2 regions of the Clostridium sp. AF32-12BH genome follow, and region 1 is predicted to be linked to the other one. Evidence: a T-box and tRNA genes for the amino acid it is inferred to sense, from the RefSeq annotation. Region 1 holds a T-box; the other holds one or more tRNA genes.
The links. The T-box of region 1 lies ahead of leuS (leucine--tRNA ligase). A T-box ahead of a tRNA ligase gene usually reads a tRNA of that ligase, here a tRNA-Leu.
Positions count from the first base shown of each region.

Region 2: it encodes a tRNA-Leu, which carries the amino acid that the T-box ahead of leuS (leucine--tRNA ligase) is inferred to sense. The anticodon was not compared.

Region 1 is NZ_QUEH01000003.1:174,460-179,707, reverse strand. It holds gene DWZ40_RS04000 (ANTAR domain-containing protein) at 15-557, shown strand; gene dapF (diaminopimelate epimerase) at 650-1,468, shown strand; T-box leader at 1,577-1,852, shown strand; gene leuS (leucine--tRNA ligase) at 1,917-4,328, shown strand; gene DWZ40_RS03985 (hypothetical protein) at 4,347-4,634, opposite strand; gene DWZ40_RS03980 (hypothetical protein) at 4,631-4,960, opposite strand; gene DWZ40_RS03975 (hypothetical protein) at 5,177-5,248, shown strand, end outside.
Region 2 is NZ_QUEH01000012.1:40,787-46,034, forward strand. It holds gene DWZ40_RS12630 (DUF1540 domain-containing protein) at 1-291, shown strand, start outside; gene infC (translation initiation factor IF-3) at 678-1,172, shown strand; gene rpmI (50S ribosomal protein L35) at 1,206-1,403, shown strand; gene rplT (50S ribosomal protein L20) at 1,437-1,793, shown strand; gene DWZ40_RS12650 (sensor domain-containing diguanylate cyclase) at 1,856-3,328, opposite strand; tRNA gene DWZ40_RS12655 (tRNA-Leu) at 3,549-3,632, shown strand; tRNA gene DWZ40_RS12660 (tRNA-Asn) at 3,663-3,735, shown strand; tRNA gene DWZ40_RS12665 (tRNA-Leu) at 3,740-3,823, shown strand; tRNA gene DWZ40_RS12670 (tRNA-Leu) at 4,062-4,145, shown strand; gene DWZ40_RS12675 (deoxyguanosinetriphosphate triphosphohydrolase) at 4,273-5,248, shown strand, end outside.

The sequences.
Region 1 (5,248 bases):
TGGAGGTGAGAATTTTGGCGAATATCATTGTAGCATTTTCTAAGCCGGAAGACGCAAAAAGCATAAAAAACATACTGATGAAAAATGGGTTTCCGGTTATCGCCGTATGTACCTCCGGAGCACAGGTTTTGGCGCAGTTAGACGATCTGAACAGTGGAATTATCGTGTGCGGCTACCGTCTGACAGACATGCTGTATTCAGAACTTTATGACTGCATGAGTCCGGAATTCAGTATGCTGATGATCTCATCCCCAAATAAATGGTCATCTGGCACGCCGGAACAAGTGGTGTGTCTGCCGATGCCGCTAAAGGTTCATGACCTGATCGGAACACTGGAGATGATCGTTCAGGCGCAGACGAGACGCAGAAAAAAACTGCGGCAGCAGCCGAAACAGAGAGATGAGAAGGAGCGGGCCATCATCAATCAGGCGAAAGCTCTTCTCATGGAGCGCAACAACATGACAGAAGAGGAAGCGCACCGGTACATACAAAAGTGCAGCATGGACAGTGGAACTAATATGCTGGAGACGGCGCAGATGGTCATCAGTCTGATGTAGGGAGAAGACAACAGCTGCCGCAAATGTCTCACGGATGTCTGCGGTTGGATGCAAATCATGAAAAAATTAGATAAATACAGTTGGAGGAGTTTATGAAATTTACAAAAATGCAGGGAATCGGAAACGATTACGTTTATGTGAACTGTTTTGAGGAGCATGTGGAGGATCCGGCGCGCGTGGCAGAACTGGTCAGCGAACGCCATTTTGGCATTGGTTCCGATGGTCTGATCCTCATCTGCCCGTCTGAAGTGGCTGACTGCCGCATGCGGATGTTCAATGAAGATGGAAGCGAGGGCAGCATGTGCGGAAACGGCATCCGCTGCGTCGGAAAATATGCGTATGATCATGGAATCGTAGACAAGCCGCAGATCTCCGTGGAAACCCTTGGCGGCATCAAATATTTGGATATGCAGGTGGAAAACGGAAAAGTCAAAACCGTAAAAGTAGATATGGGGGTTCCCAAACTGACCAGTGAGCTGCCGGAGAAAATCCAGATCGAAGGAAGAATCCTGGAATTTACCGGAATCGATGTGGGAAATCCGCATGCGGTTTATTATGTTGATGATGTGGACTGCATGGATCTGGAGAAAATCGGACCGGCTTACGAGATGCATGAGCGCTTTCCGGACCGGGTGAACAGTGAGTTTATCCGTGTGATCGACCGGACGCATCTGCAGATGCGTGTCTGGGAGCGCGGCAGTGGGGAAACCTGGGCCTGCGGAACCGGGGCAACGGCCAGTGCAGTTGCCAGCATGATGCTGGGACTGGTGGAGAATACCGTCGAGGTCCAGCTGATCGGCGGAAACCTGGAAATCACCTGGGACCGTGAGAGCGGACATGTGTTTATGACCGGACCGGCAGTGGAGGTGTTCTCTGGCGAAATCGATCTGGGACAGTACGAAGAAAAATAAGGACATGCGAAAGCATGAGAAAATTTTCGTTGCGAAGGTGCAAGCGTGCTCAACAGGCGAATTCCACCCTTGACACAGATTTCCAATTATGCTAAATTAGATAACAGCGTAAATGCAAAGAAGAGAAGAAATATGCGTGACGGACTTTTCAGAGAGCTGCCGGAAGGTGCAAGACAGTAAGAATGTGCGCAGAAACTGGTCTCGGAGCAGCCCGCCGAACCCTTTTCGTTTCGTAATGGTTTCGTATTCATACCGTTGCGTTTCTAGTGGAAAGTAGGCCGGGACGGACATCCGCCGTTATCGGATCAAAAGCGCATGCGAAAGCATGAAGCAGAGTGGTACCGCGTAAGGATCAAAAGCGAAAGAATATCCTGCGTCTCTGACACTAAGTCCAGAGGCGCATTTTTTATTGCTTTCATTCCTTAAAAAGCAATCAGGAGGAAGAATCATGGCAAGTTACAACCATAGCGCCATTGAGAAAAAGTGGCGTGAAAACTGGGAGAAAAACCCGATCAATGTCAATGACGGCAAAAAGCCGAAATATTACTGCCTGGATATGTTCCCGTATCCGTCTGGCAGCGGACTTCATGTAGGTCACTGGAGAGGTTACGTTATCTCCGATGTATGGAGCCGTTACCAGATGTTAAAGGGTCATTATGTTATCCATCCGATGGGCTGGGATGCATTTGGTCTTCCGGCAGAGAACTATGCGATCAAGATGGGCGTTCATCCGGCAAAATCTACCGCCGAGAACATCAAGAACATCAAGCGCCAGATCAACGAGATCGCAGCAATCTACGACTGGGATATGGAAGTAAATACTACCGATCCGGAGTTCTACAAATGGACCCAGTGGATCTTTGTACAGATGTTCAAGAAAGGCCTTGCTTACGAGAAAGAGTTCCCGATCAACTGGTGCCCATCCTGTAAGACCGGTCTGGCAAACGAGGAAGTAGTAAACGGCTGCTGCGAGCGTTGTGGTTCCCCGGTTACCAAGAAGAACCTGCGTCAGTGGATGTTAAAGATTACCGCTTATGCGGACCGTCTCTTAAACGATCTGGACAAGCTTGACTGGCCGGAGAAAGTGAAAAAGATGCAGAGCGAGTGGATCGGCAAATCCTACGGTGCTGAGGTTGATTTCCAGGTTGAGGGAAGAGATGAGAAGATCACCGTTTACACCACCCGCCCGGATACCCTGCACGGAGCTACCTTCATGGTACTGGCTCCGGAGCATGCTATGGCAAAGAGCCTGGCTACCGACGAGACCAGAGAGACTGTTGAGAAATACATCTTCGATTCTTCCATGCGTTCCAACGTAGACCGTATGCAGGACAAAGAGAAGACCGGCGTATTCACCGGAAGCTATGCGATCAACCCGTTAAACGGTGCAAAGGTTCCGATCTGGCTGTCCGACTATGTACTGGCAGATTACGGTACCGGCGCGATCATGTGCGTACCGGCTCACGATGACCGTGACTTCGAGTTCGCTAAGAAGTTTAACATCCCGATCATCCAGGTTATCGCAAAAGACGGCAAAGAGATCGAGAACATGACCGAAGCTTATACCGAGGCATCCGGCACCATGATCAACTCCGGCGACTGGAACGGTATGGAGTCTTCCGTACTGAAAAAAGAAGCTCCGGAAATGATCGAGAAGATGGGCTTTGGTAAGAAGACCGTTAACTACAAGCTGCGTGACTGGGTATTCTCCAGACAGCGTTACTGGGGCGAGCCGATCCCGATCGTTCACTGCCCGAAGTGCGGCAACGTAGCGGTTCCAGAGGAGGAGCTTCCGTTACGTCTTCCGGAGGTTGAGAGCTATCAGCCGACCGGTACCGGTGAGTCACCGCTTGCTGCCATCGATGAGTGGGTAAACTGCAAGTGCCCGCAGTGCGGAGGCCCGGCAAAGAGAGAGACCAATACCATGCCGCAGTGGGCTGGTTCTTCCTGGTACTTCCTGCGTTATGTGGACAACCACAACGACAAAGAGCTGGTTTCCAAGGAGAAAGCTGCCAAGTATCTGCCGGTTGATATGTACATCGGCGGCGTAGAGCATGCAGTTCTGCATCTTCTCTACTCCCGTTTCTACACCAAGTTCCTGCACGACATCGGAGTCGTAGATTTCGATGAGCCGTTCAAGAAGCTCTTCAACCAGGGTATGATCAATGGTAAGAATGGTATCAAGATGAGTAAGTCCAAAGGAAATGTGGTTTCCCCGGATGATCTGGTAAGAGATTACGGCTGTGATGCTCTGAGAATGTACGAGCTGTTCGTAGGACCGCCGGAACTGGATGCAGAGTGGGATGACCGCGGCATCGAGGGTGTTTCCCGTTTCTTAAGCCGTTTCTGGAACCTGGTTCAGGACAGCAAGGATAAAGAGGTAGCTGAGACCAAAGAGATGGTTCGTCTGCGTCATAAACTGGTATTCGATATCGAGCAGCGTTTCAACCAGTTCAGCTTAAATACTGTGGTATCCGGTTTCATGGAGTACAACAACAAGCTGATCGAGCTGGCGAAGAAAACCGGCGGTATCGATAAAGAGACCTTAAAGACTTTCACTGTTTTACTTGCTCCGTTTGCACCGCATATTGGCGAGGAAATCTGGCAGGAGCTCGGCGGCACCGACAGCGTATTCCATGCTCAGTGGCCGGAGTGCGATGAGGAAGCCATGAAGGATGATGAAATTTCCATCGGTGTTCAGGTTAACGGTAAGGCAAGAGGCGTTGTGACCATTCCGTCAGACGCTTCCAAAGAGGTTGCCCTTGCAGCAGCAAAAGAGGCTGTTGCAGACAAGATCACCGGAACCATCGTAAAAGAAATTTACGTACCGGGCAAGATCATCAATATCGTTTGCAAATAAGAATTTTGAAAATGACTGTCAGGAGGACCTGGCAGCCATTTTTTTTGCAAGGATATGCAGCATTTCAATCTTCTTTTTTTCGTCGGGAGGCAGATTTGCCGTGATGGTGGAAACCAGAAGCTCCGTCTCTGCGTCGGTGAAAGAAATGTGATTCTTTTTTGCATCTGCCTGAAGGGAGAGCAGGGCTTGGAGCAGCTGTTCTTTTGACTGGGAAGAGATCTGCTTTGCAAGGGTTTCTATGTACTGCAGCTTGAACGGGTCCATATTGGCGAGTCTTGGGTCATTTTTCCATTCACCTGTGTTCATAATACCTCCTTGATGATCTGAAAATTTTCCAGCATCTCGATCATTTCCCGTTCCTTTGGACTGGCATACGGTTTGATGATCTGCAGAAGCTGCATGGGCGTTGCGGGTTTTGGCGTGGAGGGGGAAAGCCCCATGGCGGAAACTTCTTCACCTTCGAAGATGGATTGCGCCCGTTTCACTTCCTGAACTTTTACAAAGAGGGAAAAGATTCGCTGCTGTGCAACTGGAAGATAGGGAATGGCAGCTTTTAACATCTGCAGTTTTGGATCAGCGGTTAAATAATCAAAGTCCGTCATTTTGAACTGATTCTCCATTTTTTCACTCATAGACGAAGTCCCTGTGCTGCTGTTTGCGCTGCGCGAAAACAGCATTGTCCTTGTTTGTTTTGAAACAGTATATGCGACGAAAATTCAGATCATGCTGCAGGATGTGCGCATATCATAAAGTAGAAGAGACACTGTCCTGAACTGGATAAAACAGCCCTGTCCACGTTCGCTGTAGACGGTAGCAGGAAACCTGGTTCAGAACCCCGGAGTGATGAAATGAAGACAAGACTGATCATAGATGGAAATGCAGTATATGAGATTGACGAGGAGTGTGAAGCCTGTCTGCGC
Region 2 (5,248 bases), on a different contig from region 1:
ACAAACTGTCTTCACAATGCAGATAACTGCTGCTGTAAGCAGGCTATCATGGTAGATGGCCATGATGCAAAAGAAAAAGAGCAGACCTGCTGCGGAAGCTTCGACGAAAACAAAGGTGGTCTCTTTAAAAATGTCTTTAAGACACCAGAAAGCCGCCTGGAGGTTTCCTGCGAGGCAGTGCAGTGCATTTACAATGAAAATCACCGCTGCGCAGCCGAGCATATCGGCATTGCGGGAGACGGCGCAAGCAGGGCGGAGCAGACACTCTGCACGACGTTTGAAAAAAATTAAATGTGTCCTGTAGAGGTAAAATGAATCGCAAAAAATCAAAAAAGCAGAAATAAAAGCAGAGACAAAACCTCGAAAATGATTTCTGGAAAATTTCTGGAAAAAGTTTTCTGGAAAAAATGAAAAATCCCCGGAAAAATCGCTTGACTTTTCCGGGGATTCATAGTATAGTAATGAAAGTTGTGAGAACAACACAGGAAAGTAGGTATCCACCTCACCTCGGCACGAGCAAGTGACCCTGGTTTATAGCAAAGAATGCGTATATGCGGCGGCAACGACGTCCTATGCGATGCTTTTGAGGGTGGGTAGAATATTCTATCTACTTTTTTTATGCAGAAAAACAAACATGCAGAATTCTATGATGGGGGTGCACGACTATTAGCGAGTTAATGATTAACGAACAGATCAGAGACAAAGAAGTTCGATTGATTGGTGCGGACGGCGAGCAGCTGGGAATCATGTCTGCGAAAGAAGCCTTCAAACTGGCTCAGGACGCAGAACTGGATCTTGTAAAAATTGCTCCGACGGCGAAGCCACCGGTTTGTAAGATTATCGATTACGGTAAATATCGTTACGAACTGGCAAGAAAAGAGAAAGAAGCTAGAAAAAAACAGAAGGTAATCGAGGTTAAGGAAGTGCGGTTGTCTCCGAACATTGACACCAACGACTTAAACACAAAAACGGGCGCAGCACGGAAATTCCTGGAAAAGGGAGACAAAGTCAAAGTTACCTTACGTTTCCGTGGTCGTGAGATGGCACATATGTCCAAGTCTAAGTATATCCTGGACGATTTTGCTGAGAGCTTAAAAGATATTGCAACCATCGACAAACCTTCCAAAGTGGAAGGAAGAAGCATGGTTATGTTTTTGACTGCCAAGAAGTAAAAGCAAAGAGAAAGAATTAAGGAGGAAGTTATAATGCCTAAATTAAAAACAAGCAGAGCAGCTGCAAAACGTTTCAAAAAGACCGGTACCGGTAAGCTGGTAAGAAATAAAGCATACAAATCTCACATCTTAACTAAGAAGTCTACCAAGAGAAAGAGAAACCTTAGAAAAGATATCGTTACCGATTCCACCAACGCAAAGGTAATGAAGAAGATTTTACCATATCTGTAATAGACTGATTAGATTAAGAAGGAGGAAAAACCGATGGCAAGAATTAAAGGCGGTATGAACGCAAAGAAGAAACACAATAGAGTGCTGAAAATGGCTAAAGGCTACAGAGGAGCACGTTCTAAACAGTATAGAGTAGCAAAGCAGTCTGTAATGAGAGCTCTGACCAGCTCCTACGCAGGCCGTAAGCAGAGAAAGAGACAGTTCCGTCAGCTGTGGATCGCTCGTATCAACGCAGCAGCACGTATCAATGGTCTGTCCTACAGCAAGTTCATGTATGGCTTAAAGCTGGCTGGTGTTGAGATGAACCGTAAAGTTCTGTCTGACATGGCTATCAACGATGCTGAGGGCTTCGCAAAACTGGCTGAGCTTGCAAAAGCTAAATTAGCTTAATAGGCTTTATAAAAGAACATAAAAAGAGGATCGGCATTTGCCGGTCCTCTTTTTGCTGTTTGTTATGCTTTTTCATATACGGTGTAGTTATTGCGTCCGCCGCGCTTGGTCTGGTAAAGCGCTTTGTCTGCGTTGCGGTACAGATTGTCAAAACGGATTCCCTGTTCCGGGCTGAAAGCAACACCAACGCTGAATGTGATGGACTGGTTGTCCATTTCCGGTTGTTTGATGGAACGAATCTGATTCAGCATGGTTTCTACCCGGTTTAACGCAATGTCTTTGTTGCCGATATTTTTCATGAGAATGACAAATTCATCTCCGCCGATCCGTCCGATGATATCGTCATCCCGAAACTGGTTTTTCAAAAATGCACCTACGCGCTGGAGAATCAGATCTCCGACGGCGTGTCCCCAGGTATCGTTTACATCTTTGAATTTATCGATATCCAGGATCAGGAAAGCGTGCAGGGTGTCTGGGCGGCATGTTCGCAGAAAAGCATCTATGACAGGCTGCGTATGTTCTTTATTATATACAGCGGTTAAACCATCAATCTGTGCGGAATGAACCAGTTCTTTCCGGTCCCTGGTGTGGATCACGGCGATACGCCAGATCAGCAAAAGAACCAGAACCATAAAATAACCATTTAATGCCAGTTCGTAATCGTGGACAAACATATAACTCTCATTCGCAACCGATACGGGAATGATGTAACACATCATCCAGTTGTTTAAGTGGAGTGGTGTGTAGGCAATGTAGCGGCTGGAATCTGGATCTTCCGGCTGGATCAGTTTCAGCACACCATCGGACTGGGTTTGGAAAGCATCACGGATTTCCTGAAGAGAATTGTTGCTGCGGAAATTCCATTTGTCAAAAAATTCAAAAAAGTTATCGGTGTAACTGATTTTCTGCGTGTCGGAATTGCCGTCCAGCGTGATGATATTTCCATCCTCGTCGATAATGATACAAAATCCTTTGCTCCCAAACAGGTCATCAAACATCAGGTGGTTGAGTGCGGTAACATTGTAAGAAGCCCCAAGAAGTCCGATGACGGAATCATTGTGCAGGACCGGAACTCCGAGAATGACTCTGGTCTCGTGGTCGACACTGCTTTGTACTGGATCGCTCAGAATGCGCTGACCGGTAATGCCTTCCTTGAAATAATCGCGGTGGGAAACGTCTTTTACGTCTCCATTTTCATAATGAGAAGTGCCGTCTGGTTCGATCAGAGCGACGTGGTTGATGGAAGTGGTGGACTTGATGGCGGAAAGCATATCCTGGTTTTTCTGGGAGAGAAGAACACCATCTTTTCCAATCTGTGCGGCAACTCCATCCAGAAACTGGTAGTTGACGTCCAGAATATCTTCAAAATGTACGCTCTGCCTGGAAACGTTCATCATCAGTTTTGACTGGGCGAGTGATTCTACTGCACGTTGGGAAACAGCAGAAAATACAACAATACCAAATGCGGTTGCGATAATGAAGGCGACAATGCTGGAGAGGTATCCCTGAAGGGGTGTTTCGATTTTCTTTTTCATGTAAGTCACCTCGGTATGTGTCATTTGTTTTTCTTCATTATACTAATATTTTCTCGGAAAATCCACAAATAAATGGGCTGAAAATGACAAAAAGCGGTGCATAAATGCTAATAAAAATGAATCCGTGGAATTTGGGGGGAGATTGGCAAAAGAAATTGGAAAAGAAAATGTAAAAAGTACTTGTCAGATCCAGGAAACTGTGGTATAGTATTAAACGTTCGCGGGAGTGCTGGAATTGGCAGACAGGCTAGACTAAGGATCTAGTGGCAGTTATGTCGTGTGGGTTCAAGTCCCATCTCCCGCAGTATCTTCTGAAAAGAAGATGCGGGAACATTCCTCGATAGCTCAGTCGGTAGAGCACGCGGCTGTTAACCGCGCTGTCGTAGGTTCAAGTCCTACTCGGGGAGTTTTGCAGAAGTGGCGGAATTGGCAGACGCGCACGGTTCAGGTCCGTGTGGTAGCAATACCTTGTGGGTTCGACTCCCATCTTCTGCATCAGAGGCGAAGAACTGTTTGTTCTTCGCTTTTTTGATTTCATGGAACATTACGTTCTGCAGCATAGGTGTCTTCCTACATTCTGTTTGGAAAGCAGAAGCGTAAATTCACATAGTTCCACATGTTTTCATGGAAACATAAATTTTTATAAAAATTAAAAAATCAGTTGACAAATCATCATGGGTTGGATATAATATACGTGTTGATTCGGTAAAACACTTTACCGGGTCGATGGTTCGCAGAAGTGGCGGAATTGGCAGACGCGCACGGTTCAGGTCCGTGTGGTAGCAATACCTTGTGGGTTCGACTCCCATCTTCTGCATGAGCAGAGCGAAGAACAATCAGTTCTTCGCTCTTTTTGCATACCCTGGAACGGAAAATAGTATGAAAATTTCGGAAATTATGATATACTTATTATAATTATGAGTCCGGAAAGGGGGAATTGGTTTATGAATATACGAGAGATGAGAGAAGCCTGGGAAGCGGATTATTTAAGTCCTTATGCGTCATTAAGCCAAAACACGCAGGGACGTGACCGCGAAGAACAACCATGTGACATTCGCACGGCATATCAGCGGGATCGCGACCGTATTCTTCATTGTAAGTCTTTTCGCAGATTAAAACATAAAACCCAGGTATTTCTGGCTCCAGAAGGAGACCATTACCGGACACGCCTGACGCACACACTGGAAGTTGCGCAGATTGCAAGGACTATTTCCCGTGCGCTCCGGCTGAATGAAGATCTGACAGAGGCTATTGCACTGGGGCACGATCTTGGTCATACACCATTTGGTCATTCCGGGGAACGCATCCTGAATGAACTTTGTCCTTATGGATTTTCCCATTATCTTCAGAGTGTGCGTGTGGTCGAAGTACTGGAAAAAGACGGTAAGGGTCTCAATCTTACGAAAGAGGTCCGGGATGGAATCAAAAATCACAGGACCAGTGGCCATCCTTCCACACTGGAGGGATGCGTTGTGCGGCTTTCCGATAAAATCGCGTATATCAACCACGATATTGATGATGCGATCCGGGCAAAAATCTTCACGGAAGATCAGCTTCCGGCGCAATATACCGACGTTCTTGGACATAGCGTAAGGGAACGTCTGGATTTACTGATTCACGATATTATCGGGCAGAGTATGGACCGGTCGGAAATCCGGATGTCGCCTCATATCGAGGAAGCCATGCAGGGACTGCGCGGTTGGATGTTTGAAAATGTTTATGAGAATAAAGTTCCGAAAGCAGAAGAGGGAAGAGCACAGCAGCTTTTGGTATTTTTATACCAGTATTATCTGGAGCATACGGCAGAACTCCCAGAAGAATATCTGTTCATGATCTGGGAACGGAAGGAACCCAAAGAACGCGTGGTATGTGATTATATTGCTGGTATGAGCGACAGCTATTCCATCGATAAATTTGAAG